Pseudorhodoplanes sinuspersici: one gene and its partner. The protein of the gene in region 1 interacts with the protein of each later gene in a pairwise test. Links are inferred from orthologs where the notes say so. Each region holds a gene or a part of one and is shown on either strand. Other genes may lie near its edges.

Region 1 (13,038 bases):
GTTCTTCCGGCCGATGACCTCGATGACGCAGCTCAGAAAATCGTCAAGGCGGTGAAAGGATAGCCCCCATGCCATACGCCATTGCGGTCACAGTCGGAATACTCGGCGTTATCGCAATGGTGGCTGGAGCTTTTGTCTATTTCCTTTTTCGCCATGCGACGAGCGAGTTCGATACCGTGCTGAAAGTGCAATACGCCGAAAAGGACATTGCCGACGTGCCGCCGCGGGTCTGGAAAATTCCAAACCCGTTGGTCCGCGACATTGTCGGGCGGCGTCTTGCTGCGACCAAGGGCGTGCTGACGATCGCAACAACACGTTGCGCGCTGCAGTCGCGTCAACGCCAGGGGCTCGAGGCGGCTGTCGCCGGCGCGCTGCTGATGGTGGGCGCGTATTACACCCATAGCTGGCTGCCGCTGATCTGGGGCCCGGCGTGATGCGACGGCAATCGAGCTGGTGCTTTGCCGCAAACACAATGTCACTCACGACAAGATAGATCGGAAACTGTATGTCCGTCCTCATCGACAAGAATACCAAGGTCATCTGCCAGGGCTTCACCGGCAAGAACGGCACCTTCCACTCCGAGCAGGCTATTGCTTACGGAACGAAGATGGTCGGCGGCACGTCGCCCGGCAAAGGCGGCACCACGCATCTCAATCTGCCGGTGTTCGACACCGTGGCTGAAGCCAAGTCCAAGACCGGCGCAGACGCGAGCGTGATCTACGTTCCGCCGCCCGGCGCAGCCGACGCGATCTGCGAAGCGATCGACGCGGAAATCCCGCTGATCGTCTGCATCACAGAAGGCATTCCGGTGCTGGACATGGTGAAAGTGAAGCGTTCGCTGTCGGGATCGAAATCGCGGTTGATCGGGCCGAATTGCCCCGGCGTGATGACGGCCGGCGAATGCAAGATCGGCATCATGCCCGGCAACATCTTCAAGCCCGGCAAGGTCGGCATCGTCTCGCGCTCCGGCACGCTGACCTATGAAGCGGTGTTCCAGACCTCGCGCGAAGGCCTCGGCCAGACGACGGCGGTCGGCATTGGCGGCGATCCTGTGAAGGGCACCGAATTCATCGACGTGCTGGAGATGTTCCTCGCCGATCCGAAGACCGAAGCGATCATCATGATCGGTGAAATCGGCGGTTCGGCCGAGGAAGACGCCGCTCAATTCCTGAAGGACGAGGCACGCAAGGGCCGCAAGAAGCCGATGGTTGGCTTCATCGCCGGCCGCACCGCGCCTCCCGGACGCCGCATGGGTCATGCCGGCGCGATCATCTCGGGCGGCAAGGGTGACGCCGAGTCCAAGATCGCGGCCATGGAAGCGGCCGGGATCACGGTGTCGCCGTCCCCGGCGCGGGTCGGCAGGACCCTGGTGGAGGTCCTGAAGGGCTAAGTCCTTCCGGCTTCGATTAAGCCCAAGTTCGGCGGGCCAATTTCGAGAATTCAACAGGCGCCTCGTTCGGGCGCCTGTTTTTTTTTAACCCCTGTTTGTTACGGCAGAGGCAGGCATCTCCATACCGGTCTGCTGGTATGCACGATTGAATTACGATTCATTCTTTTGTCATCTAATCGTGGCCCAATTCGATCATTAGCTATACAAGGAACGCCGCCGGGGGCCCGGTTTTCAGCTGAATCGAACCCCGAATGGGCCGCTTCCGGCGGTCTAAGCCCACGATTTCAGGACGCCCTCCCAGGACGCCGTCAAGGACGACCCGCATGTCTCGCCAGGACGCGAACGCAGCTTTCGCTCTCACCTCATTCCTCTATGGCGGCAACGCTGCCTACATCGAAGATCTCTACGCCAAATACGAAGCCGATCCGGCGTCGGTGGATGCCGAATGGCAATCGTTCTTCCAAAGCCTGAAGGACGATCCCGCGAGCGTCACCAAGAGCGCGGAAGGCGCGTCCTGGAAGAAGCCTGGCTGGCCGCAAATCGGCAATGGCGAACTCATCGCTGCGCTCGACGGCAACTGGGCCGAAACCGAAAAGGCGCTTGGCGACAAGATCAAAGGCAAGGCGCAGGCGCGTGGCGTCGAACTCTCGACAACGGATGTGCTGCAAGCCACGCGCGATTCGCTGCATGCGCTGATGCTGATCCGTGCCTATCGCATTCGCGGCCATTTCCACGCCAAGCTCGATCCGCTTGAGCTTGAACCAGAGCGCGACGAAGCCGAGCTCGATCCGAAAACCTATGGCTTCACCGAAGCCGACATGGATCGGAAGATCTATCTCGACAAAGTGCTGGGGCTCGAATTCGGCACCATGCGCGAGATCGTTGCGCTCCTGCGCCGCACCTATTGCCAGACCCTCGGCGTCGAATTCATGCACATCTCCGATCCGGCGCAGAAGGCGTGGATCCAGGAGCGCATCGAAGGCAAGGACAAGGAAATCGCCTTCACCCGCGAAGGCAAGCGCGCGATCCTGAACAAGCTGGTCGAAGCCGAAGGCTTCGAGAAGTTTCTTGACGTCAAATATACCGGCACCAAGCGCTTCGGCCTCGATGGCGGTGAATCGCTGATCCCCGCGCTCGAACAGATCATCAAGCGCGGCGGCCAGCTCGGCGTGAAGGACATCGTGTTCGGCATGGCGCATCGCGGCCGCCTGAACACGCTGACGCAGGTGATGGGCAAGCCGCACCGCGTGCTGTTCCATGAATTCAAGGGCGGTTCGGCGACACCGGATGAAGTCGAAGGCTCCGGCGACGTGAAATACCATCTCGGTGCATCGAGCGATCGCGAGTTCGACGGCAACAAGGTGCATATATCGCTGACGCCGAATCCGTCGCATCTCGAGATCGTCGATCCCGTCGTGCTCGGCAAGGTGCGCGCGAAGCAGGATCAGCTTGGCGCAACGCCGGAAGACCGCACGATGGCGCTGCCGTTGCTCATTCACGGTGATGCAGCTTTCGCAGGCCAGGGTGTAGTTGCCGAATGCTTCGGGCTGTCGGAGCTGAAGGGCTATCGCACCGGTGGCTCGCTGCATTTCATCGTCAACAACCAGATCGGCTTTACCACCTATCCACGCTACTCGCGCTCCTCGCCCTATCCGTCGGATGTGGCGAAGATGATCGAGGCGCTGATCTTCCACGTCAACGGTGACGATCCGGAAGCGGTGGTATTCGCCGCCAAGGTCGCGATCGAATACCGGCAACGTTTCGCCAAGCCGGTGGTCATCGACATGTTCTGCTATCGTCGTTTCGGCCATAACGAAGGCGACGAGCCGGCGTTCACCCAACCGCTGATGTATCAGAAGATCCGGGCACATCCGTCGACGCTGGATATCTATGCGAAGAAGCTGATCGCAGAGCAGGTCGTCACCGAAGGCGAAGTGGACAAGATGAAGGCTGACTGGCGCGCGCGCCTCGAAGCCGAATTCGAAGCCAGCCAGGGCTACAAGCCGAACAAGGCCGATTGGCTCGATGGCCGCTGGTCCGGCCTCAAGCCTGGCATCGACGTCGAAGATCCGCGCCGCGGTAATACCGGCGTCGACATCGATAAGCTGAAAGAGATCGGCAAAAAGATTACGGCAGTTCCAGCGGATTTCCAGGTTCACCGCACCATCGGCCGCTTCCTCGATAATCGCCGCAAGGCGATCGAGACCGGCGAGGGCCTCGACTGGGCGACCGCCGAAGCGCTGGCGTTCTGCACGCTGCTTGAGGAAGGCCACAATGTGCGCCTCTCCGGACAGGATTCGGAGCGCGGCACCTTCTCACAGCGGCATTCGGTGCTGTTTGATCAGCGCACCGAGGAACGTTACACGCCGTTCAATCATCTGACCGAGCAGCAGGGCCGCTATGAGGTCCTGAACTCGATGCTCTCGGAAGAGGCTGTGCTCGGTTACGAATACGGCTATTCGACCGCGGAGCCGAATGCTCTGACCCTGTGGGAGGCGCAGTTCGGCGACTTCGCCAATGGTGCGCAGGTGGTGTTCGACCAGTTCATCTCGTCAGGCGAACGCAAATGGTTGCGCATGTCCGGCCTCGTTTGCCTGTTGCCGCATGGCTATGAAGGTCAGGGACCGGAGCATTCGTCGGCCCGTCTGGAGCGCTATCTGCAGATGTGCGCCGAAGACAACATGCAGGTCGCCAATTGTACCACGCCGGCGAATTACTTCCACATCCTGCGCCGTCAGTTGAAGCGTGAGATCAGAAAGCCGCTGATCCTGATGACGCCGAAGTCGCTGCTGCGCCACAAGCGTGCAACCTCGCGGCTCGACGAACTCGGCGCCGACACGACGTTCCATCGTCTGCTGTGGGACGATGCGCAGACGTTCAAGGACGAAAAGATCAAGCTCGTTGCCGATGACAAGATGCGTCGCGTCGTGCTTTGCACTGGCAAGGTCTATTACGATCTGTATGAGGAGCGTGAGAAGCGCGGCGTCGACGACATCTATCTGCTGCGCGTCGAGCAGCTTTTTCCGTTCCCGACCAAGACGCTGATCCAGGAGCTGTCGCGCTTCAAGCAAGCCGAGATCGTGTGGTGTCAGGAAGAGCCGCGCAACATGGGCGCGTGGTTCTTCGTCGACACTTTCATCGAATGGGTGCTGAACCAGATCCAGGCCAAGCATCGCCGGGCGCGTTATGCCGGACGTCCTGCTGCCGCATCCACGGCGGTCGGCCAGATGTCGAAGCATCTCGCGCAGCTTAAGCAATTCCTGGACGAGGCGCTGGGCTAAATTGTCCACCCTCCCGCCGAACTCGGGCTTGCCCGAGTTCGGACCTCAAAAATTCTCGAAATCGGGTTTACCCGATTTCGATTGAGGGGGAGGGCGCGGCACGCATCGAACACTCGTGAGATGCGAGCCGGGGTGAGGTGAAATTTTTACTGCAGATCACCCCACCCGGCCGCTCGCTTTGCTCACGGCGACCCTCCCCCTCCAGGGGAGGGTGAAAGAAAAACTGAAGGGCTAATTATGACCGACATCCGCGTTCCCACCCTCGGCGAATCCGTCACCGAGGCGACTATCGGCAAGTGGTTCAAGAAGCCCGGCGATGCCGTCGCTGTCGACGAGCCGTTGGTCGAACTTGAAACCGACAAGGTGACGATCGAGGTGCCGGCGCCCGCCGCCGGCGTACTCGAAGCGATCGCGGTGAAAGACGGCGAGACCGTTGCGGTCGGCGCGCTGCTCGGTCAGATCAAGGCTGGTGCAGGCGCTGCGGCGACCACAGGCGCGCCTGACAAAAAGCAAAGCACCACGGCGCCGATCAAGGCGGCCGATGAGGAAGTAAAACCCCGCGCGCAGGACAAGCTGGAAAATCAGACGCCGAAACCGTCAGGCGAGATGCCGGTGCCGCCGTCGGTGCGCAAGCTGTCGGCCGAGTCCGGTATCGATGCCTCGACCGTTCCCGGCAGCGGCAAGGATGGCCGCGTCACCAAGGGCGACATGCTGGCCGCGATCGAGCGCGCCGCTTCGGCGCCGACGCCGGTTGCTGCATCGGCACCGATGCAGGTGCGTGCGCCGTCGCCGGCTGACGATGCCGCGCGTGAAGAGCGCGTGAAAATGACGCGTCTGCGCCAGACCATCGCCCGCCGCCTGAAGGATGCGCAGAACACGGCGGCCATGCTGACGACCTTCAATGAGGTCGACATGAAGGCGGTGATGGAGCTGCGCAATCAGTACAAGGATGCGTTCGAGAAGAAGCATGGCGTGAAGATGGGCTTCATGGGCTTCTTCGTGCGCGCTTGCGTGCAGGCACTCAAAGACATCCCGGCCGTCAATGCCGAGATCGACGGCACCGACATCATCTACAAGAATTACTATCACATCGGCGTGGCGGTCGGCACCGAGAAGGGCCTTGTCGTGCCGGTGATCCGCGACTGCGATCACAAGTCGCTGGCGCAGATCGAGAAGGACATTGCCGCTGTCGGCCGGCGTGCGCGCGATGGCCAGCTCAAGATCGAGGAGATGCAGGGCGGCACCTTCACCATCTCGAATGGTGGTGTGTACGGTTCGCTGATGTCGACGCCAATTCTCAATGCGCCGCAATCGGGCATTCTCGGCATGCACAAGATTCAGGAGCGCCCGGTCGCCATTGGCGGCAAGGTCGAGATTCGTCCGATGATGTATCTGGCGCTCTCCTACGATCACCGCATCGTCGATGGCCGCGAAGCGGTGACCTTCCTTGTGCGGGTGAAGGATGTGCTGGAAGATCCGGCGCGGCTGGTTCTGGATCTTTAACGTTTTCCTCCGTCATGGCCGGGCATAAGCCGTCGAAGACGGCGTCTTTAACGCCTTATGTCCCGGCCATCCACGTCTGAATATCGACCCAAGACGTGGATGCCCGCGACGAGCGCGGGCATGACGACCGAGAATTTCGGAGTTTTTGTATGTCCTACGATCTCATCGTCATTGGTACTGGCCCCGGCGGTTATGTCTGCGCCATTCGTGCGGCGCAGCTCGGCATGAAAGTGGCTGTCGTCGAAAAGCGCGCAAGCCTTGGCGGCACCTGCCTGAATATCGGCTGCATTCCGTCGAAGGCGCTGCTGCATGCATCCGAATTGTTCGAGGAGGCCGGTCACGCTTTCGCGAAGATGGGCATCGGTGTCAGCAAGCCCAAGCTCGATCTGAAGCAGATGCTAGTCTTCAAGGACGAGGCGGTTGACGGCAACGTCAAGGGCGTCGACTTCCTGATGAAGAAGAACAAGATCGACGTTGTCTACGGCGCCGGCCGCATCACGGCGCCGGGCAAGGTCGAGGTGAAGGCGGCCGACGGCAAAACGCAGACGCTGGAGACCAAGAACATCGTGATTGCCACCGGCTCCGATGTGACGCAGCTCAAGGGTATCACGATTGATGAGAAGCGCGTCGTGTCGTCCACCGGTGCATTGACGCTCGAGAAGGTGCCGGAGAAGCTTCTGGTGATCGGCGCCGGCGTGATCGGGCTTGAGCTTGGCTCTGTGTGGCGGAGGCTCGGTGCACAGGTGACGGTCGTGGAATTCCTCGATCGCATTCTGCCTGGCATGGACTCAGAGGTCGCACGTCAGTCGCAGCGCCTGTTCGAAAAACAGGGCATGACCTTCAAGCTCGGCTCGAAAGTCACCAGCGTTGATACGTCCGGCAAGAAGCTGAAAGTGAACGTGGAGCCGGCAAAAGGAGGAGAGACTGAAACGCTCGATGCCGACGTGGTGCTCGTTGCCATCGGTCGCGTGCCGTACATCGAGGGCCTCGGTCTGCAAGAGGTCGGCGTGGCGCTCGACGAACGCGGCCGGGTCAAGACCGATGCGCATTTCGCGACCAATGTGCCGGGCATCTATGCCATCGGTGACGTGATCGCGGGTCCGATGCTGGCGCACAAGGCGGAAGACGAAGGCGTCGCCGTTTCCGAGATCATCGCCGGACAGGCCGGACATGTGAACTACGATGTCATCCCGGCGGTGGTTTACACCTATCCGGAGATCGCGTCGGTCGGCAAATCCGAAGACGATCTAAAGGCGGAAAATCACGCTTACAATGTCGGAAAATTCCCGTTCACCGCGAACGGCCGCGCCAAAGCCAATCAGCAGACCGAAGGCTTCGTGAAGATCCTCGCCGATGCCAAGACCGATCGTGTGCTCGGCGTTCATATCGTCGGTGCCGACGCCGGCAACATGATCGCGGAAGCGGCGGTGGCGATGGAATTCGGCGCATCATCGGAAGATATCGCCCGCACCTGCCATGCGCATCCGACGCTGCCCGAAGCAGTGAAAGAAGCCGCGCTCGCGGTCGACAAGCGCGCGATTCATATGTGAGGGTTCTCCTTCCCCGCTCTGGCGGGGAAAGCAAGCGCTGGAGCGCGAGATGCCCTCACTGCAAAACAAAATTGCACTCGTTACCGGGGCCGCCGTCGGCTTCGGGCAAGCCTTTGCGCAAAGGTTTGCGCAGGACGGTGCGCATGTCGTGCTGGTCGACATCAAGCCGTGCGATGAGACGGCGAAGATGGTGGAAGCTGCCGGCCGCGAAGCGATGCCGGTGATTTGTGATATCACCTCGGAAGAGGCGGTCGGTTATCTCGCTATGGAAGTCGACCGGCGGTTCGGGTGTTGCGACATCCTCGTCAACAATGCTGGCATCTATCCGATCCAACCCTTCGATCAGATCACCTTCGCAGATTGGCGGCGTGTGATGGCGCTCAATCTCGATGCGGTCTTCCTGACGGCCAAGGCTTTCATGCCGGGGATGAAGCGGCGCGGATGGGGCCGGGTGATCAACATCTCGTCGAGCACGTTCAATGTGGTGGCGTCAGGATACACGCACTACATCGCCAGCAAGGGCGGTGTCGTTGGTCTGACGCGCGCGCTCGCCACCGAATTCGGCAATGACGGCGTGACAGTGAATGCGGTGGCGCCGAGCCTCACGCGCACTCCTGGCACGGAAGGCCGGCAACCGCGTGCTGGCCGCGAGAGCATGGATGAGGAATTTCTGGCTCTCGCAAACCTGCAGGCGATCAAGCGCGTGCAGGTGCCGAGCGATCTTGCCGGCGTCGTCTCGTTTCTTGCGAGCGACGATGCGGCTTTCATGACGGGACAGACGATCTACGTCGATGGCGGTATGGTGCGGGTTTAATCATACGTCAGCGCGCGATTTTTTTCTCCCGCTTATCCCGCGGAAAGCGCTGCCTAATGCGACCGCCAGGGATACGGCACTTTCAGATTCACCGGTTCTTCGGGCACGATCGAAGGGCTCTCCTCACCCGGAACGAGTGCAGCCATCGCCTCGTTGACGTCCTTGCTTTCGAGAAGTTCGCCCAGCCGGCCGATCGTCCATTCGGCCGAAGCGCCGCAATCGGGGTCACGATAACAATCCAGTTCAAGACGGGCGAGCCGCACAGCCTCGACCAAAGCAATGATATGGTTTTTCATGACGCATAACTCCCTTACGGGAATAATAACGCTTTCGGCGATGTCCGGTTGCCGGCGAAAATTTGAGTCTTATTCGCCCGAGCAGGCCACGCGGCCGCGCCGCGTAGTTGTCTTGCCTTCCGAGCCGCCAGCCGGGCCGAGATCGTGGACCATCAGAACGTAGTTGCCACTATAGCTGGTCTCGTCCTGGCCTTTTTTGCGCCGAGCTTGAATGACGAGTTCGACATAGCCATGCGCCTTATCGCCTTCACGCTCCCGATAGAAGCGTAGTTTGAGATCGCGGTCGTAATACCACTTCTGGGTCACATGCTCGCTGAGATCGAGCTTGCGGAGGTCGTCCGGCGTGCCGGGTGCACGGATTTCAAGCTCCGCCCTGACCTGGGGAATCTGTTCACCAACGCTGTGGCTGACAACAGCTGCCGCTTCAAAGTTCACGACCTTGTCATCGATGCTGCAGGAAAAGCCGCCGGTGGCGAGTGCGGTTTGTGTGCTGGCCAGTAATATGACGAGGGCAATCAGACGCATGAAATAACTCCGCGATGCGAATATCCGCATGCGTATAAACGTGTTGTCGCCGGTAATGAAGGGCCTTCAGGCGCGCGGATGCGCGGCCTTATATGCGTCGAGCAGCCGTTCGGTATCGACCGCGGTGTAGATTTGCGTCGTCGATAGCGAGGCGTGGCCCAGCAATTCCTGGATCGAACGCAGGTCGCCGCCGCGCGACAAGAGATGCGTCGCGAAGGAATGGCGTAACGCGTGCGGTGTCGCCGTATCCGGCAGGCCCAGCGCGCCGCGCAGCCGCTCCATCGTCAGTTGAATGATGCGGGGTGATAACTGTCCGCCCTTGGCGCCGACAAAGAGAGGTTCGTCGTCGGATAAATCGTAAGGGCAGAGTGCGATATAGTCGGCCACCAGCGTCAGCACCTGTGGCAGCACCGGCACCATGCGCGTCTTGTTGCCCTTGCCGGTGACAATAATCGTATCGCCTTGTCCGGGTGCGGGGACATCTTTGCCGGACAATCCGAGCGCTTCGGAAATACGGAGGCCGGAGCCATAGAGCAGCGCCAGCACCGCCGCATCACGCGCGAAGATCCATGGCTCACGCTCTTCGCCCGCGCGCAGGCCGATGTCGGAGACGCGTCGGGCCGACGGCACGGTGAGCGGTTTTGGCAAGGTCTTGGAAAGCTTGGGCGCGCGCACGGCATTGAGCGCGCCGACCTTGCCCTTGCCGTCGCGTTCGAGAAATCGCGCAAAGGATCGCGCACCGGCGAGTTGCCGCATCAGCGTTCGCGCGCCGATGCCTTGCGATCGGCGAGATGCCATGAAGGCGCGCACATCGCGCGGCGCCAGCGCGGCGAGATTTCTCAGCGAGGGCTGCTCACCGAGATGCTCGGTCATGAAGAGGAGGAACTGGGTGACGTCGCGCCGGTAGGCCTCGAGGGTCTTGGGCGACATTCTTTTCTGGTCGCCGAGAAAGGCCAGCCATCGCAGAAGTTCTGCAGAAATCTCAGGCGAGAAGGGCAGCTCTGTTTGATGTTCTGGCATCCCGCCTTATCTCACCGCCTTCCTTCACCCTTCCTTAAGGGCCCGGAATCGGGTGAGTGTCTCCGCCTTATGACGATGAAGATAGTCGATGTGGTGGTGCCGGTGGCGCTCGACCGGGCCTATTCCTACCGCGTTCCCGCGGGGATGACGCTTGCGCCAGGCGATGTCGTCGCGGTGCCGCTGGGCCCGAATGAATATGCCGGCGTGGTCTGGGGCGAAGGCCATCCGCGTCCCGGATTGCACAACAAACTCAAGGATGTAGACGCCAAGCTCGACGTGCCGCCGCTGCGTGAGGAGTTGCGCCAGTTCATCGATTGGGTGGCCGATTACACACTGGGGTCGCGGGGGACAGTGCTGAATATGGCACTGCGCATGGGCCAGCATCTTGGCCCGGAGCGCGAGCGGGTCGGCGTGCGGCTCGCGGGTCCCAAGCCGCAGCGGATGACGGCGGCGCGGGCCCGCGTTCTCAATGCCTTGGCCGATGGTATGACGCGGCTGAAAAGCGAGGCCGCGCAGGAAGCCGGCGTATCGGCGGGCGTCATCGACGGCCTGATCGACGAAGGAACGCTGGAAACCCTCGTAATCCCCCCGGAAGCCGTGGCGAAAGTCCCGGATCCTGATCATAATCTTCCGGAATTATCCGATGCGCAGAATGTTGCGGCGCAGACGCTGAAAGAGGCGTTGAACGGCGGATTTTCCGCGTTCCTGGTCGACGGCGTCACCGGCTCCGGCAAGACCGAAGTCTACTTCGAGGCCATCGCCGACAACATCCGCAAAGGGCGTCAGACGCTCATCCTGATGCCGGAAATTGCGCTGACCACGCAATTCCTCAATCGCTTCGAAGCGCGGTTCGGCGTGCGCCCCGCCGAATGGCATTCACAACTCGGTTCGCGCAAGCGCGCGCGCACATGGTCTGCGATTGCCCAGAACGAAGTTTCGGTGATTGTCGGCGCGCGCTCGGCGTTGTTCCTGCCCTATGCCGACCTTGGTCTGATCATCGTCGATGAAGAGCACGACCCTGCCTACAAGCAGGAAGACGGCGTGCATTATCACGCGCGCGACATGGCGATTGTCCGGGGACATCTTGCGAAAATTCCCGTGGTGCTGGCATCGGCAACGCCGTCGGTCGAAACCGAAGTCAATGCTCGGCGCGGCCGCTACAAGCGGCTCGCATTGCCGGAACGTTTTGGGGGACAACATCTGCCGCATATCGAGGCGATCGATCTGCGCACCGAAGGCCCGCCACGAAATCGCTTCATTGCGCCCATGCTCGTAGAAGCCGTGAAGCTCGCGCTGGAGAAGAAGGAGCAAGCGCTTCTTTTCCTCAATCGTCGGGGCTATGCTCCGCTGACGCTCTGCCGCTCCTGCGGCTACCGGCTGGCGTGTCAAAATTGTGATGCCTGGCTGGTCGATCACCGGTTCAAGCGCCGCCTCGTCTGTCACCATTGCGGCTTCTCGATGCCGCCGCCGGCGGTCTGCCCGAAATGCGATGCCAAGGATTCGTTCGCGCCGGTCGGCCCTGGCGTCGAGCGCCTGCAGGAGGAAGTGGCGAACCTGTTTCCGGAGGCGCGCACCATCGTGCTGTCGAGCGACCTGTTTGAATCGGTCGAGCGCCTGCGCGAGGAACTGGAAGGCGTTGCCGAAGGCCGCTTCGACATCATCATCGGCACGCAGCTTGTGGCCAAGGGCCATCATTTCCCGAAGCTCAATCTCGTCGGCATTGTCGATGCCGATCTCGGATTGGCGAATGGCGATCCGCGCGCGGCCGAGCGCACGTTTCAGCTTCTGCATCAGGTGGCCGGACGGGCCGGCCGCGAAACCGGTTACGGCCAGGGCTTCCTGCAGACGCATCAGCCGGAGCATCCGGTGATGCGTGCGATCATTTCCGGCGATCGCGCGGCGTTCTACGACACCGAAATCGCCTCGCGCGAAGCGACCGGCTATCCGCCGTTCGGTCGCCTGGCGGCGATTGTCGTTTCAGGCGGCGACCGGCACGAGACCGAAAGCTTCGCGCGCAAGCTCGCAGCGGCGTCGCCGCTCGATGAAAGCGTGCGCGTGCTCGGCCCCGCCGAAGCGCCGCTCGCGGTGGTGCGTGGGCGCTATCGCTTTCGTCTCTTGATCAAATCGCCGCGCAATTACGATCTCTCACACTTCATGCGCGGCTGGTTGGCCCATGCGCCGAAGACGCGGGGCAGTTTGAAGCTGGAAGTCGATATCGATCCGCAGAGTTTTTATTGAAGTCGCCAAGATTTTATGGACTGAAGGTCATGTTCGAAAAGTCTCTTATATACCGCGTTGGTGTGAAGCATCATGCCGATTTAGGCCTGTTAGCTGAGACGATGTTTTTTTATGGTCAGACGCAACTTCTGTTGGACCGCTCGTCCGTTGTTTCACTTTCTAGGCTGCTGTCAGCTGATCTACTCAAGGTGCTTCTCGATAATGAATGGCTTAGAATTGCGTATAGTCGCGAAAATTTTGGTGTGCTCACTAGCGGCTTGCCGCAATCGCATGATTTCGGCGTATTTAATGTGAGCCAAACAGCAAAAGGAAAACGATTAAAGAGTCATCAAGAAGAAATAGAGGAGGCGCTAGTTCGTGAGCATGGGAACTCGGCAGAGACGCGAAAGCTTTCAAAAATTTTTACCGATAAAACTGAGCT
Region 2 (15,635 bases), 3.8 Mb from region 1 along the record:
TAGGATAGATCGGTGCAAAGATCCGATCGTGCAGCTCGGCCCGGACCTGGCCTTCCTGAAGCTTGCTCTTTTTCGGATCGTTGGTGATCAATTCCCAGATATAGCGATCACGGGCTGAGTTTCGCTGGATCGACTGATCATTCGATGCCTGTGCCAGATCAAGCGCATAACGCTCGAACTTCACAATCGTCGGGTCCTTTTGTTTTTCCGGGACTGTGTTCTGAACCTTTTGATCTTTCAGACCGGGCTGATTCTTCTGACCCTTTTTGTTTTTTTGCTGCGGCGTGACCTCAAGGCGCTGAACACTGCCGGTTTCAAGTACAAGAAATGTGCCGCGTTCGTCCTTCACGATGGTGCCTTGCTCGGCAAGGAAAGTTGCGCGCTCGGTCTTACTGCGGCGGTCATCGACGAAAACGCCGAGGAGCTGCCCATTGGGAAGCCGTTCCCGCACATGGAAGGTCAGGCCGCGCTCGAAGCCATTGAAGCGGCCCGGCTGCACGATGTTGGTGACAAGATCGGCGCGAACATCGTTCGCCCAATCGTTCAGCGTCTGCAGGCCCAGCGGCCCAAGCCAGGCGCCAATGATGCTCATGATCAGCGAGACGAAAACCGACATATAGAGGAAGGGCCGGAACAGTACCCAGGGCGACATGCCGGCTGCATTCATGACGATCAATTCGGAATCGTTCGACAACCGCCCGATCGCATGCATGACGGCGATCATCAGAGCGATCGGCGCGATCACCAGCACCAGCATCGGGATGACCAGGCCCGTGATGCCGAGGAAAACCAGCACGGTCTGGCCGCGGCTGGTCATCAGGTCGATATCGCGCAGCGCCTGGGTGATCCAGATGACGGCGGTGAGGCTGAACAGCACGATGGCGAAAGCGCTGAATGTCGTCGCGAAAATGTAACGGGCGATGGCGCTTGGCGCGAGCGATCCCAGTCCGATCGACCGCAAGCTGAAGCGGCCAGGCAGGACCGAGCCCAGCCTGATCGCACCGATGTGAATTGGACCCAGCCTGATCGGACCCATAACGCCGCGACGTTCCCCAGTTCGCCCGCGGCCCCGGATGGACCTTCGGTTGCTTATCTGAAGCGGCCTCCCCAAAGCCGTCTCCAAGCCGCGTTCATAATCGATTCACAAAGTGGCTCGGCCAAGGCAAAGCTGTTGAAAATGCATCGAAAAAAGTTAATCCGCAGGCAAGATTTCCGGCGCTGTGTCCTCGGGAACACGTTCCGCCGGCGCCGAGGTTCCGTTATGGTTAAGAGGTCGCTCATTCGGGGCGACCGACTGGCCAGTGTGAGCCTCAGGTTACCTGAAAACGTCGAATCGCTTTGCTCGGGCCGCACCCCGTCTTAAAGGTTGGGCGACGGTTCCCGGCGACAAATGTGACGAACAGATAGGAAAGCTCACCCATGGCAGGCGCTCCCAAACTCGGATTTTCATCGTTCTCGGTGCCAGGCAAGGGGGTACTGGTCGTTTTCGCGGGGACTGACCTGGCTTTCGGCCCGGCCACCAAAAAGCTACTGGCGCCGACGGGTGATCTTGTGTCCCGGGCCGCCGAAGCGGACGGTTTCAAGGGCAAGAACGGCGCCGCGCTCGATCTGATCGCGCCGCAGGGGTTGAAGGTCTCGCGCCTCATTGTGATCGGGACGGGTAAGGCGTCCGAATTGAAGTCGGACGACTTTGTGAAGCTGGGCGGCAGCGCCTTCGGACGCGCGCCGAAAAGTGCCGATGAAGTGACGATGATCGGCGAAACGCCGGATGGTCCGATGAATGCTGATCAGGTTGCGGATCTGGCGCTTGGCGCGATGATGCGGGCCTATTCCTTCGATCGCTACAAGACCAAGCGCAAGGACGACGACAACGAGCCCAAGCAGCGCAAGCTGACGATCGGTGCCGCCGATGCGGACAAGGCCCGCAAGGCCTGGAATGACCGCGAGGCCGTTGTCGAGGGCGTTGTGATCGCGCGCGACCTCGTCAACGAACCAGCGAATATCCTCTATCCGGAAGAATTCGCGCGCCGCGCCGCCACGCTGAAAAAGGTCGGCGTCGATGTCGAAATCCTCGACGAGAAGGCGCTGACCAAGCTCAAGATGAATGCATTGCTGGGCGTCGGTCAGGGATCGGTGCGGGAAAGCCGCGTCGTCGTGATGCGATGGAATGGTGGAAAAAAGGGCGATAAGCCCTTGGCATTCATAGGGAAAGGCGTGTCCTTCGATACCGGCGGCATTTCGATCAAGCCGGCCGCCGGCATGGAGGACATGAAGGGCGACATGGCGGGGGCCGCCTGCGTCGTCGGATTGATGCATGCGCTGGCCGCCCGCAAGGCGAAGGTCAATGTCGTGGGCGCCATCGGCGTCGTCGAAAATATGCCCGATGGCAATGCCCAGCGGCCAGGGGATATCGTCACCTCGATGTCCGGCCAAACTATTGAAATCATTAATACAGATGCCGAAGGGCGGTTGGTTTTGGCGGACGTGCTCTGGTACGTCGGCAAGACCTACAAACCGGAATTCATGGTCGATCTGGCAACGCTGACCGGCGCCATCATCGTCTCGCTCGGCCACGAATATGCGGGCCTGTTCTCCAACAACGACAAGCTTGCGGAAAGGCTCGTAGAAGCCGGTCAGTACACCGGTGAGCGTGTCTGGAGGATGCCGCTCGGACCAGAATACGACAAACAGATCGATTCGAAGTTCGCCGACATGAAGAATACCGGCGGACGCATGGGCGGATCGATCACCGCCGCGCAATTCCTGCAGCGCTTCGTCGACAAGACGCCATGGGCCCATCTCGATATCGCCGGCACCGGCATGGGCTCGCCGCAATCGGACATCAACAAGAGCTGGGGCTCGGGCTTCGGCGTGCGTCTGCTCGACCGGCTGGTGGCCGACCATTACGAGAAATAATCCCCTTACGAGAAATAGGCTCTTGCGGATCGCGCGATGACGAGACGGCTCATGATCGGCAGTGGGATTCTTCTGCTGCTGACATGCTTCGCCGTCGTGCCGCATGACGCAATCGCGCAAACCAGTCGCAAGCCCGCCGCCGAAACGACGGCTTCGGTTGCCTTGCCGGATCGCGCTTTGGCGTTTCGCGTTGTCGCTGAACGCCTTCCGCTGAAGAATGATCGCGGCCAGGTGGATGCCGAGGCCGGTGTCCTTGCATTCCTGCGCAAGGATGCCGGTTCGCCGCGACCGATCACCTTCATTATCGGCGGCGGACCGGGGACATCGTCGGCCTATCTCAATCTCGGCGCGATCGGGCCTTGGCGGATTGCTTTCGACGGCAGCCCGTCAAAGGCGCGACCGTTATTGGCGAACGCCGAGACCTGGCTCGACTTCACCGATCTCGTGTTCATCGATCCGCCGGGCACGGGGCAGGGTTTGCTGCTGCAACGGGATGCCAGGACGAAAGAGCGCGTCTGGTCGGTCGATGGCGACATCAATCTGTTATCCGACGCGATCGCGACATGGTTGCGCAATCACGGCCGTTTGGCCGCGCCGAAACTGCTGCTGGGTCAAAGCTACGGTGGCGTCCGCACTCCCCGCATCGCGGAGGCCTTGCAAATCCGTCATGGCATCGCGCTCAACGGCTTGATCCTCGCTTCGCCCGCACTCGATTACGGCTGGCGCTATCATGCCCGCACGTCACCGCTGTCGTTTGCCACGTTGCTGCCGTCCTTCGCCGCTGCACGGCTGGAAAGCGAGGGGACGTTCGAGGCGCACAAGCTGATCGCGGTTGAGGATTATGCAAGCAGCGTGTTCATTGACGAATATCTACGCGGTCTGCGCGACAAGGAGGCCGCGTCGCGATTGACGGAGCGCGTCACCGCCATCACCGGTCTGCCGGCGGCTGTCGTGTCGGCGGCGCGCGGCCATATCGACGAAAAGCTGTTCAGCCGCGAATTTGCAAGAATGAACGGCAAGCTGACATCGTCCTATGATCCGAGTGTGACCAGCGAAGATCCCGACCCGGCGACGCCGCGTCCCGACTACGCCGATCCGTTTCTTGCTGCGTTGAAAGCGCCGCTGACGATCGCGATGTCCGATCTGCTCAAGACGAATGTGCCCGGACAGCAGCGCGCCTATATCGTATCGAACGAAGCCGTATTCGACGAATGGCAATGGAACAGCGATCACGGCCTGCCGGAATCGGTCACGGCATTGCGCAAGATGCTGGCGCTCGATCCGGCCTTGCGCGTGCTGGTCGTGCACGGGTATTCGGATTTGCAGACGCCGTATTTCGAGAGCACGCTGATCCTCAACCAGTTGCCGGATTTCGGCGGCCGGATCGCACAGCGCAATTACAGGGGCGGGCACATGTTCTACAGCCGCGATGAATCGCGCGCAGCTTTCCGCCGCGATGCTGAAGCTTTTGTTTCGATGATAAGGCAACAGCGGTGACCGAAGTCCGCTTCTATCATTTGATCGACCAGAAGCTCGAACGCGTGCTGCCGCAGCTTCTTGAATTGTCGCTGCAGCGTGGCTGGCGGGTGGTCGTGCAGGCGTCGTCGGACGAACGCGTCGAGGCGCTCGATGCGCATCTGTGGACCTATCGCGATGACAGTTTTCTGCCGCATGGCACGTCACGCAGTCCGGATGCCGTCGATCAGCCGGTCCTGATCACGGCCAATGACGGCAACCCTAATCATGCCAATGTCCGTTTTCTGATCGACGGTGCGCCGTTGCCGGACGATGCGGCGAATTACGACCGGCTGGTTCTGATCTTCGACGGCAACGACGATGAGGCCGTCGCGCTCGCGCGCGAACGCTGGTCACAGGCAAAGGGGCAGGGGCATGACGCGAGCTATTGGCAGCCCGACGAGAATGGCCGGTGGGTTCAGAAGGCCTGACCGCGACGACCCAGGCAACAGAATCGGCGTATATCGTTAGCAATTTCAAAGACTTGCTCTTTCCTGCTCCTGTCATTTCGAGGTGCGGCATTTTGGCATATGAATCGGCCGGGAGGTAAAAATCGCCATTAACGAGCCGCGGTGATTCATTCATCACGACGTTGATCCTCGCCATCTTGCCGACTAAGAATTCGGCTCTGTTGGTCGCTGGGACGATCGTCAAAATCAGGGATGTTGCGTGCGGGATTGCGTCTTCACGAGAACCATGCCGCGTGCGGCTGTGTTGTCCGCCGTGCTGGCTTTGCTCGCGAACTGCGCTGCGCCTGATACGACGCAGGGGACCGGCAAATTGTCCGATCTGTTCGCGACACCGGAATGGGCGAAGTTCAATAATTCGAAGCCAACCGCGCAGCAGCGCGCGATTACGCCGGACGATCTCGTCAGCGCGGACGGCCGCTGCGCCGGCACACCCGATGTCGTGACAGCACAGGCGACGCCTGAGGGGGCAAATGCTCCAGAAACGGCAAGCGATGCGCAGTCCGGACAAGGGGCGATACCGCCCGTTCTCAGCGGCATCGCACTGGCGATGACGGAATGTCAGGTTGTGCAACGGACCGGCTTTCCCGATCGTGTGGATATCGGTGCCGAAGGCGGTACACGTGTGACGACGGTGACGGTGACGCACGGAACGTCGCCCGGGCTTTATCGTTTTCGCGGCGGTCGCCTCGTCTCGATCGAACGGGTCGACGTGCCTGCGCCGGCGAGGCCCGCCAAATCCACAAAGGCGAAGAAGTCTTCGCAGGCGCCGATCCGCGGCACGCAGCAATAACGCTTCTCTTTCGCATACGGCTCTGAACCCGCCACTGATGTGAGTGGCCCGGGATTTGCTTTTGTTGCTCGCATAATGTGCTCGCACGATGATGATGGAGCGATCGATGCGCCACGACCAGATCACGATGACTTTGGATCGAATCGATCCAAAGTCATAAACGTGATCGATTTTAATACGTTAGAGCATGATGCCGAAAACCGCTGCGCACGTTGCGGCATCATGCTCTAACGCATCGGGCAAAGGGACCTGCGATGAAGATGATCTTGCGTGCGGCGGTTGTGATGTCGGTGATGCTGGCGGCCGGTGCCAGCTACGCTCAAAGTCAAACCGCCGGTTATCCGAACCGAGCCGTCAAGATCGTGTTGCCATTTCCGCCCGGTGGCGTTGCGGATGTCGTCGGACGGCTGGTCGCGCAGAAGTTGTCGGAAAATCTCGGCCAGAGTTTCTTCATCGAGAACCGCGGTGGTGCCAGCGGCAATATCGGCGCAGCGCTCGTGCAGGATGCGGCCCCGGACGGCTATACGGTGATGATCACCAGCTCGAGTTTTCTGATCAATCCGGGTCTGCAGAAGGTCCCCTATAATCCGATCGGCGGTTTCGCCCCGATCAGTGTTCTCAGTGCCTCACCAAGCATTTTGGCGATTCACGCCGGTCAGTCATCAAAGAGCATGAAAGAGCTGATCGACACGGTGAAGAAAGAGCCGGGCAGGCATAGCTACGCATCGGCCGGCGTTGGATCGACACCGCATCTGCAGGGCGAGATGTTCAAGGCGGCTTACGGGCTCGACCTGCTGCACGTGCCCTTTGCCGGCGGCGCTCCGGCGCTGCAATCGGCTGTTGGCGGGCACACACCGATTGTGATTGCCGCTCTGGCACCGGCGATTCCGCTGGTCAAATCGGGCGAATTGCGTGCGCTTGCGATCATCGGACCCAAGCGTGTCTCGGCATTGCCGGATGTGCCGACCATGACAGAGGCGGGGTTACCGGGTCAGGAAACCGAGACCATTCTGCTCGCACTGGCGCCGAAGCGGACGCCGAAGGAGATCGTCGATCTGTTGTCTCGTGAAATGAGCAAGATCGTTGCGATGCCCGATGTCGTGCAGAAGCTGGATGCGCTCGGTTTCTCGCCGATGGGAACGACGCCCGAGGAGACGTTGGCGCGCATCAAGAGCGAACTCGACATGTGGGCCAAGGTGATCAAGGACGCGAAGATCGAGAAATAATTGGAGTCGGCATTTCTCTCCGTTCATTCCCGCGAAGGCGGGAAGATCGCCGAACCGGTCATTCCGGGGCGCGCCTGAAAGGCGCGAGCCCGGAATCCAGAGCCACAAAGACCACGAATGCCGGCCCCTGGATTCCGGGTTCGCGCACCATCGGGCCGCGCTTTTGCGCAGATCCGTTGGTTCGCGCCCCCGGAATGACGATTGATAATTTAAGCCGAGGCTTCTTCCAGCTCCGTGCTGGCGCCAAGCCATTCCTCTTCGGCGCGTTCGAGCTTTCCCGCAGCTTCAGCGCGCGCCTTGGCCACTTGCGCAGCCTTGGCCGGATCAGTGGCGAACAACGTCGTCAGCGACGCATCGAGCTTTTCGATTTCGGTGGTGAGGCGTTTGACCTTGTCCTCGGCCGAAGCGACCCGCTTGCGAAGGCTTGCCAGCTGCGCACGTTTCTGCGGCGTCGATTTGTTCGACCCGGCAGCGGGCTTAGACGCGGTCTTGTTGGAGCCGTTCTTGCGCGCGTCGCTGCCGTTTCCCGACAGGATCAGTCCGCGATAATCGTCGAGGTCGCCGTCATAGGCGCCAACCTTGCCGTCGCGCACGATCCACAGACGATCGACGCAGGCTTCCAAGAGGAAGCGGTCATGCGACACGAGGATCACTGCGCCCGGATAATCGTTGATCGCCTCGATCAAGGCGGCGCGGCTGTCGATGTCGAGATGGTTGGTCGGCTCGTCAAGGATCACGAGATGCGGGTTGTGGAAGGTCGCAAGGCCCAGCATCACGCGCGCCTTCTCGCCACCGGATAACGTTGACACCGGACTGTCGGCGCGGGGCCCGGAGAACCCGATGGCGCCGGCCTTGGCGCGGACTTTCGCTTCAGGATCGTCGGGCATCAGCCGGCGCACGTGTTCGTAGACGCTTTGGTCCTCATGCAATTCGTCGAGCTGGTGCTGCGCGAAATAGGCGATCCGCAGTTTGTCGGCGCGGGTGATGTCGCCGCCCATCGGCGGCAGACGTTCCGCCAGCAGCTTTACCAAAGTCGACTTGCCATTGCCGTTGGCGCCAAGGAGGGCGATGCGGTCGTCATTGTCGATCCGCAGCGACAGATTGCGCAGGATCGGCTTGCCGGGCTCGTAGCCGACCGACACGCCATCGAGCGCGATGATCGGCGGCGACAGCAGCTTGTCGGGAGCCGGCAGGATGATCGGCCGCACGTCATCCGAAACCGACGCGCTGGTCGGCTCAAGCTTGGCCAGCATCTTCAGGCGCGACTGTGCCTGACGCGCTTTCGACGCCTTGGCACGGAATCTGTCGACGAAGGCCTGCAGATGCTTGCGCTGCGCTTCCTGCTTCTTGGCGAATTTGGCGTCCTGCATCTGCTTTTCGCGGCGCTGGCGCTCGAATGAGGAATAGCTGCCGCGATAGAAGGTGAGCTTGCCGTTCTCCAGATGCAGGATGGAATCCACCGCATTGTCGAGCAGATCGCGATCATGGCTGATCACGATCACCGTATGCGGGTAGCGGGCGAGATGATCCTCGAGCCACAACGTGCCTTCGAGGTCGAGATAGTTGGTCGGCTCGTCCAGCAGCAGGAGATCCGGTTGGGTGAACAAGACGGCGGCGAGGGCGACGCGCATGCGCCAGCCGCCGGAGAATTCGGAGATCGCGCGGGCCTGATCCTGCGTCGAAAAGCCAAGGCCGGAAAGGATCGCCGCGGCACGGGCCGGCGCGGTATGGGCGTCGATATCCACGAGCCGCATCTGGATGTCGGCGATGCGCTGCGGGTCGGTGGCGTGTTCGGCCTCTTCCAGCAGGTCCTTCCGCTCGGTATCGGCATTCAACACGACGTCGAGCAGGCTGTCTGGACCGGACGGCGCCTCCTGCAACAGGCGGCCGACCTTGGCGCGCTGGCGCACGGTGATATTTCCGCCTTCGGCGGCGAGCTGACCGGTCAGGACGTTGAACAGCGTGGTCTTGCCGGTGCCGTTGCGGCCGACAAGGCCGGCGCGCGAGCCGGCGGGAATGCGCACGGTGGCATCGTCAAGAAGCAGGCGCCCGGCCACCCGGACGGAGAGGTTTTCGATGTTCAGCATGCGCGGGGTTGTGACGAAAAGGCCGCGAGACTGCAATCCCCCATAGGATCAAGGCCGTCGTCAGTCCTGCAGGTCTCGCGCGCCGTGCGGTGGGTACGACGTTTGTGTGTCGGACGTGCGGCTTCCGCCATCGCTGGCAAAAAATAGTGGCGTCGGGGTTGCAACGCCGCGCCGGTGCCCGTGACTCTTTTGCCGAATCGCATGACATTGTTTGCGGGGCTTCCGAACAGGGTGCTCGTGTGGCGTATCACCTCAAACCGCAAAGAGGACGCTATGGCGAAGAAAGCAAAGAAAACATCGAAGAAAAAAGCCAAAAAGAAAAAGTAGGAATACACAGGCCCGGACAGACGATTTTCTGTCCGGGCCTAATGTTTTTAATGCAACGATGTTGTCCGGCGTCGTCTGGTTGAGCTGAAGCTCCCAGATACGCCGCGCGGTAACCCATCTCGATGATCGGTCTGAACTAGCGCTGAGCGGTCGTCGCTTTGACGATATCTTCCCAGGATTTGATTTCCTCGCGCACGAAAGCGTGGAATTCGTTTTTCTTCATGGGCGAAATATCGAGCCCGAGCTTGTCGAGGCGGTCCTTGAGTTCAGGATCGCCAAGCACCGTGAGGATTTCGGTTTCCAGTTTCTGCTCGATCTTCGGCGGCGTGCCGCTCCGCACGAAAATGCCCATCCAGGAGCGCAGATTGAAATTGGTAAAGCCGGCTTCGGCGATGGTCGGCAAGTCCGGTTGCGACGAGGGCCGCTTGCCGGAGAAGGCGGCGAGGGCGATCGCCTGTTTAGCATCGAGGAACGGTGTCGCCGCGCCCAGTCCCGATGCGATCACCTGCACTTCGCCAGCCACCAGCGCCGCATAAGCGGGCGCCGCGCCCTTATAGGGTACAGCGAGGATGTCGAGGCCGGCATTGCGCTTCAGCCACTCCATGGTGAAGAAATGCGGGCTTCCCGGTCCGAGATGTCCGTAATTGAGCTTGCCGGGATGGGCCTTGGTGTAGGCGACGAAGTCCGCCACGGTCCGGGCCGGCACCGATGGATGCACCATCAGTGCGAATGGCAATTCGATCACGCGGGCGACCGGCGACAGATCCTTTTCGAGATCGAAACGACGGTTCGGCACCAGTGTTTCGTTGATGGCGATGGCATTGGACAGGATCGCAATGGTGTGCCCGTCCGGCGCCGAGCGGGCGAGCGCTTCGGTGACGATCATTTCCGAGCCACCAGGACGATTGTCGATCACGACGGGACGGCCGAGCCGCTCCTGCAGCTTCTGGCCGATCAGCCGCGCGACAATGTCGGCGCTGCCGCCGGGTGCGTAGGGCACGAGGAAGGTGACAGAGCCTGCGGGATAGGACTGAGCGGACGCAGCAGGAAGACCGGAGAGAATGAGCGAGGCAGCAGCAAGGAGCGCACGAAACATGTTCGGAAATCCTGTTCAGCCGGCAATAAACGATACTGTGCGGTATCGATGCTTGCAACCGTTCTAAACCGGCGGGGCCACTGCGCAGGTCCACGGCATTGTGCTTGTCAGCGATGGCGCGCGGTACGATCTTTCAGGAAACACAGGAGGCGCCGATGTGTGTTCCAGGATGCGAAGAAGCCGTTCGCCACGCATTGAGCCGGCGCGGGTTTTTTAAAGGTGCGGCTGCGACGGCCTTCGCGGCCACAGCTGTCGCGGCACCACAGCCTGCATTTGCGCAGGCGCGCAGCTTCACTAGCGTTGTCGATCTGACGCACACGATGTCGCCGGATTTTCCGACCTTCTTCGGCGTGCCGGGCATCGAAATGCAGAAGCAGTTCGATCTGAAGAAGGACGGTTTCAATCTCTACTGGTGGCGCATCGTCGAACATGCGGGGACGCATTTCGATGCGCCGATCCATTTTTCAGAAAATGGAGCGACAGCCGATCAACTCGCTGCGTCATCCTTGGTGGTGCCGCTTGCGGTGATCGATGTGTCGCCGCAAGCGGCGAAAAACATCGACTATCAGATGAGCCGCGCCGATCTCGAAACCTATGAAGGAAAGCATGGCCGCATTCCCGACAATGCTTGCGTGGCGATGCATTCGGGCTGAGGACGTTACGCCACCGACGATGCGAAATTCACCGGCAAGGATGCGGCAGGGGTTTTTCACTTCCCCGGTGTATCGCCGGATGCCGCGCAATGGCTGCTCGCGCAGCGCAACGTTGCGGGGCTCGCCGTCGACACGCTGTCGCTCGATCACGGACCATCGAAGGATTTCAAGACGCATTATCTGTGGTTGCCATCCGGCCGCTGGGGCATCGAATGCGCAGCCAATCTCGACAAGGTGCCGCCGGCGGGAGCGACGCTCGTCGTCGGTGCCGCGAAAATCAAGGGCGCAACCGGCGGTCCGGTGCGGCTGATGGCGCTGACATGATGTCCAATATTGAGATGCCGGGGAGGGACTGTCTTCAGCCAGCGAACTTTTACCGCGGGGCCGGGTTGGCCTGACGAACAACCCATGAGGAGCGCATGAAACCTTTCATTGCCATCGCCGTTGCCGGCGCTTTTGCGGTTGCCGGCCTGTCCGCAATATCAGCGCCGGCACACGCCACGCAAAAAGCTCAAGAAACGGATTTCTCGTCTGCCAGCAAGCGATCGAAACACGTCCGCTATTATAACGGCTATCGATATGGCAGGGGCTACGGGCCGGTTTATCGCCGTTCCTACGCCGCCGATCCGTCGTTCAGCCCCTCGGGCCGGCGGTATCGGCCAAGCGTCTACAGCCCTTGCACGATCGACCTCGGCTACGGACGGTTCACATCATGTGATCGCTGAGGTTTGTATTTCATGAGCGCCGGGCGCTCCTGGGTCTCCCGGTGAAAGATGAGGAGATCGAGCGACGGTGTTGCGATGTTGCCGATGATCGCGGTCAGCAGGCAATGAACCTGACCGCGATGATGCGTCTGATGGTTAAAGAAATGATCGAGAGCCGCCGACAGCGGCTGTTCGATTTCGACGGGATTTACCATGGTGCGGTAGCGCAGCATGCCATCGAGGTCGTCGGCCGTCAGGCTTGAAATGAAGTCTTCGATCCTCTCGTCTTCTTCAGCGCGAGCCGCGCGCAGCGACGAAAGATCGTCGTACAAAATTTTGTCAAGCCGTGTTGGCGCATCCCCAATTTTTGTGAACCGCTTCATCCAGATGCGATCAGCGACGAGCATATGGTTCAATGTGCCGTGGATCGAGCTGAAGAAGGCGCCACGGTCAGCGCGATAATCGGTATCGGGCAACGATGCTGCGACGTTATAAAGCCGTTCGTTCGACCAGCGATTGTAAGCGGCAAAAATTGCATAGCGTTGTTTCATTGCGCCCCCAGCATAAGAAACATTCACCGTCGCTTTGTATTGCGGCCTTACAATGGACAGCGCTGCAAATGAAGGAGCCCCGGCCTCGTGCGAGGCCAGGGCTCTTTGCTACCGGCAAAATGATGCCTGCTTCGAATTAGTAGCAGACGTTGATGCGGCGGAAGTAGCCGTAATACGGCCCACCGACCCACACCTTGCGCCAGCAGCCGCCGTAGTAAACCGGACGGAAGTGGCGGTAGCCATGACCCCAATGCTTGTGGCCATGGAAGTGATGATGCTTGCCACCCTTCCAGCCGGCTTCAGCGGGCGCCGTCGAGGCGAGGGAGGCAACGCCAATGGCAGCAAGCGCGGCGAACGCAATAGCGAACTTACGGATCATTTCACTCTCCTGTCTGCGGATGCTTGATCGCATCCAGTGCGGATAGGTCGCGACGTGCTCCGAGTTCGTTCGATTAAATTTCGGCAATGCATCGTGGCAGCGTCATGCGGTTAACGAAGCATCGATGCTGGTTGCGCAGATGCAGGCGTGCAGGAAACGAATGCAGGCGTGCAGGAAACGAAAAGCGCAGCCTCCGTGCGAAGGCCCGGCTTCGATGTGATGCGTCCGAAATTCAATCACCGGCAAACGCGGGTGTCGCCATAGCCGTCTTAGCCGGACGAAGCGGTGGTCGAGGAAAGCGCGGGCGGTGGCGAGGGTACGCCAGCAGCGAACCCCATAACCTGCATCGGTCGCAGCCATCCCGGAAAAGGTTCGACGCCGCCTGAAAGGCCGAGGTTGCCTTGCCGGACGGCAATGCCGCCGCTATAAGCCGCGCGCATCCCTTCCGGGCTCCCATTTTCTGACATTCAAGGACGTTTCTCATGGCGATCGAGCGTACTTTTTCGATTCTCAAGCCGGACGCGACCGAGCGTAATCTGACCGGCGCGATCAATGCGGTGATCGAGAAGGCAGGTCTGCGGATCGTCGCTCAAAAGCGCATCCGCATGACGCAGGAGCAGGCCGAGACCTTCTATGCCGTCCACAAGGAACGGCCGTTTTTCGGTGAGCTGGTGTCATTCATGATCTCGGCGCCGGTCGTGGTCCAGGTTCTGGAAGGCGACAACGCCATCGCCAAATATCGCGAAGTCATGGGCGCCACCGACCCCGCAAAGGCGGCCGACGGCACCATCCGCAAGCTGTATGCGAAGTCGGTTGGCGAAAACTCGGTTCATGGCTCTGACGCAGCCGAGACGGCGGCGCAGGAAATTGCCCAGTTCTTCTCCGGCAACGAGATCGTCGGCTGAGACCGAACCTTCGATCCGGCGAGGGGAGGACCTTCGCCGGATTTGTGCGCTGCATCATCAATAAAGCGCCGCGCAGTGGTACGAACGCGCCGTTTTTCCAAATGCTGCGGCAAGTTCCCACAGCCTGGCATACTTAATACTGTTGCCCCTGTAGATTTACGGTCGTAAAAACACACCCGACCGATAATCAAAAGGGGTTTCTGGTGGAAACGCTTCTCGCGGATCTGTTCTCGCCCGCCTTCTGGGTGGCGGCGGGAAAAATCATCGGCATCAACGTCATTCTGTCCGGCGACAACGCGGTGGTGATCGCGTTGGCCTGCCGGATGCTGCCCGCGCGCGAACGCTTCTGGGGTATGGTCCTGGGCGCCGGCGTTGCCGTGGCGTTGCGCATCGTCTTCACGCTCGTCGTCGCGCAGGCGATGGAATATCCATATCTGAAGCTGGTCGGCGGCATCCTGCTCCTGTGGGTCGCAGTCAAGCTGGTGGTGCCGGAAGAGGATCACGGCGAAGGCAAAGTCGCCGCGGCCGACAATCTCTGGCGTGCGGTGCGCATCGTCGCCATCGCCGATATCGTGATGAGCCTCGACAACGTGATCGCCATCGCCGCTGCGGCGGAATCGGCGGCCGCCGCAGTCGATCTCGCGCATGCCTCGACCATCAAAGCGATCCTGATCGTGTTCGGCCTTGCGACGTCGGTGCCGCTGATCATCGCCGGCTCGGCCTTGCTGATGTCGCTGCTCGATCGCTTCCCCATTCTGGTCTGGGCCGGCGCAGCTCTCCTTGGCTGGGTGGCCGGCGATATCATGGCCAAGGACAATGCGCTGAACGCATTCCTCAGCGCCGACGCTTTGCATTCGCTGCACTTCTGGGCGGCGGCTGCCGGCGCGGTGTTTGTCGTCGGGCTCGGCTGGATTCTGCGGACCAAGCACCACAAGCGCATGCTGGACGCGCCGCTGGTCATGGACCCGCCCGGGCCGGAAGAGTTCCCGCACAAGCACTGAGCACTGCATGGTTTTGCGTCTCGTTGCGCACTAAACTAGAAGAGAGGCAGGATGAACATTCACCCTGCCTCTCTTGCTGTCCGGGCCTCGGTCTGCCCGCATGACTGCCCATCGACCTGCGCGCTTGAAGTCGAAGTGCTCGACGGCCAGCGCATCGGCCGAATTCGCGGCGCCGATGACAACGCCTATACGGCCGGCGTGATCTGCGCGAAGGTCGCGCGCTATGCCGAACGCATCCATCATCCCGATCGTCTGACCAAGCCGCTGCGCCGCAAAGGCGCGAAAGGCTCGGGCGCGTTCGAGCCGATTGGCTGGGATGACGCGCTCGATATCGTCGCCGAGCAGTTCGTGAAGGCGGAAGCACGCTACGGCTCTGAAACCGTCTGGCCGTATTTCTATGCCGGGACGATGGGCCTCGTGATGCGCGACGGCATCAACCGGCTGCGTCACGCCAAAAAATACTCCGGCTTCTTCTCGACGATCTGCGTGAACCCGGCGTGGAGCGGCTTCATTGCCGGAACGGGACGGCTCGCCGGGCCTGATCCGCGCGAAATGGCCAAGTCCGACCTGGTGGTGATCTGGGGCACCAATCCGGTCTCGACGCAGGTCAACGTCATGACGCATGCGACCCGGGCGCGGAAAGAGCGGGGCGCCAAGATCGTCGCGGTCGATATCTACATGAACGGCACCATGCAGCAGGCCGATCTGCCGGTGCTGGTGAAGCCCGGCACCGACGGCGCGCTCGCCTGCGCGATCATGCATTGCCTGTTCCGCGACGGTGCGGCCGACTGGGACTTCCTCGAACGATTCACCGATGTGCCGCACGAGCTCGAGGCGCATGTGAAAACCAGAACGCCGCAATGGGCGTCGGACATCACCGGCTGTCCGGTCGAGACGATCGAGGAATTCGCAAAGCTGGTGGCGGCCAACAAGCGCACCTTCTTCCGGCTCGGTTATGGCTTCTCGCGCTCGCGCAACGGCGCGGTCAACATGCATGCGGCGAGCTGCATCGCCG

What was found.
Region 2: the proteins of CAK95_RS07475 (region 1) and CAK95_RS25805 interact in binary tests that used the Escherichia coli proteins (3 or more experiments, as listed by UniProt). The link is inferred for Pseudorhodoplanes sinuspersici from one-to-one orthologs.

Annotation. Positions count from the first base shown.
Region 1 is NZ_CP021112.1:1,506,649-1,519,686, reverse strand. Bases 1,400-4,871 are described here. They hold CAK95_RS07475 (2-oxoglutarate dehydrogenase E1 component), read left to right. Parts: upstream 1,400-1,713; coding sequence 1,714-4,671; downstream 4,672-4,871. In the rest of the region: sucC (ADP-forming succinate--CoA ligase subunit beta), read left to right, coding at 1-63; CAK95_RS07485 (hypothetical protein), read left to right, coding at 69-434; sucD (succinate--CoA ligase subunit alpha), read left to right, coding at 506-1,390; odhB (2-oxoglutarate dehydrogenase complex dihydrolipoyllysine-residue succinyltransferase), read left to right, coding at 4,909-6,174; lpdA (dihydrolipoyl dehydrogenase), read left to right, coding at 6,324-7,724; CAK95_RS07460 (SDR family NAD(P)-dependent oxidoreductase), read left to right, coding at 7,774-8,538; CAK95_RS07455 (hypothetical protein), read right to left, coding at 8,592-8,834; CAK95_RS07450 (hypothetical protein), read right to left, coding at 8,904-9,359; CAK95_RS07445 (tyrosine recombinase XerC), read right to left, coding at 9,426-10,379; CAK95_RS07440 (primosomal protein N'), read left to right, coding at 10,449-12,617; CAK95_RS07435 (hypothetical protein), read left to right, coding at 12,647-13,038. UniProt on the Escherichia coli protein: E1 component of the 2-oxoglutarate dehydrogenase (OGDH) complex which catalyzes the decarboxylation of 2-oxoglutarate, the first step in the conversion of 2-oxoglutarate to succinyl-CoA and CO(2).
Region 2 is NZ_CP021112.1:5,282,897-5,298,531, reverse strand. Bases 6,566-9,502 are described here. They hold CAK95_RS25805 (ABC-F family ATP-binding cassette domain-containing protein), read right to left. Parts: upstream 9,005-9,502; coding sequence 7,127-9,004; downstream 6,566-7,126. Other genes in these bases: CAK95_RS25800 (Bug family tripartite tricarboxylate transporter substrate binding protein), read right to left, coding at 9,468-9,502; CAK95_RS25810 (Bug family tripartite tricarboxylate transporter substrate binding protein), read left to right, coding at 6,566-6,917. Also shown: CAK95_RS25835 (LPS export ABC transporter permease LptF), read right to left, coding at 1-1,036; CAK95_RS25830 (leucyl aminopeptidase), read left to right, coding at 1,420-2,916; CAK95_RS25825 (S10 family peptidase), read left to right, coding at 2,953-4,413; CAK95_RS25820 (DNA polymerase III subunit chi), read left to right, coding at 4,410-4,862; CAK95_RS25815 (hypothetical protein), read left to right, coding at 5,128-5,691; more of CAK95_RS25810, read left to right, coding at 5,946-6,565; more of CAK95_RS25800, read right to left, coding at 9,503-10,427; CAK95_RS30065 (cyclase family protein), read left to right, coding at 11,267-11,404; CAK95_RS25790 (hypothetical protein), read left to right, coding at 11,500-11,805; CAK95_RS25785 (DinB family protein), read right to left, coding at 11,775-12,335; CAK95_RS25780 (hypothetical protein), read right to left, coding at 12,472-12,714; ndk (nucleoside-diphosphate kinase), read left to right, coding at 13,197-13,619; CAK95_RS25770 (TerC family protein), read left to right, coding at 13,823-14,620; CAK95_RS25765 (molybdopterin-containing oxidoreductase family protein), read left to right, coding at 14,672-15,635. UniProt on the Escherichia coli protein: Genetic data indicate it may be involved in ribosome assembly or function.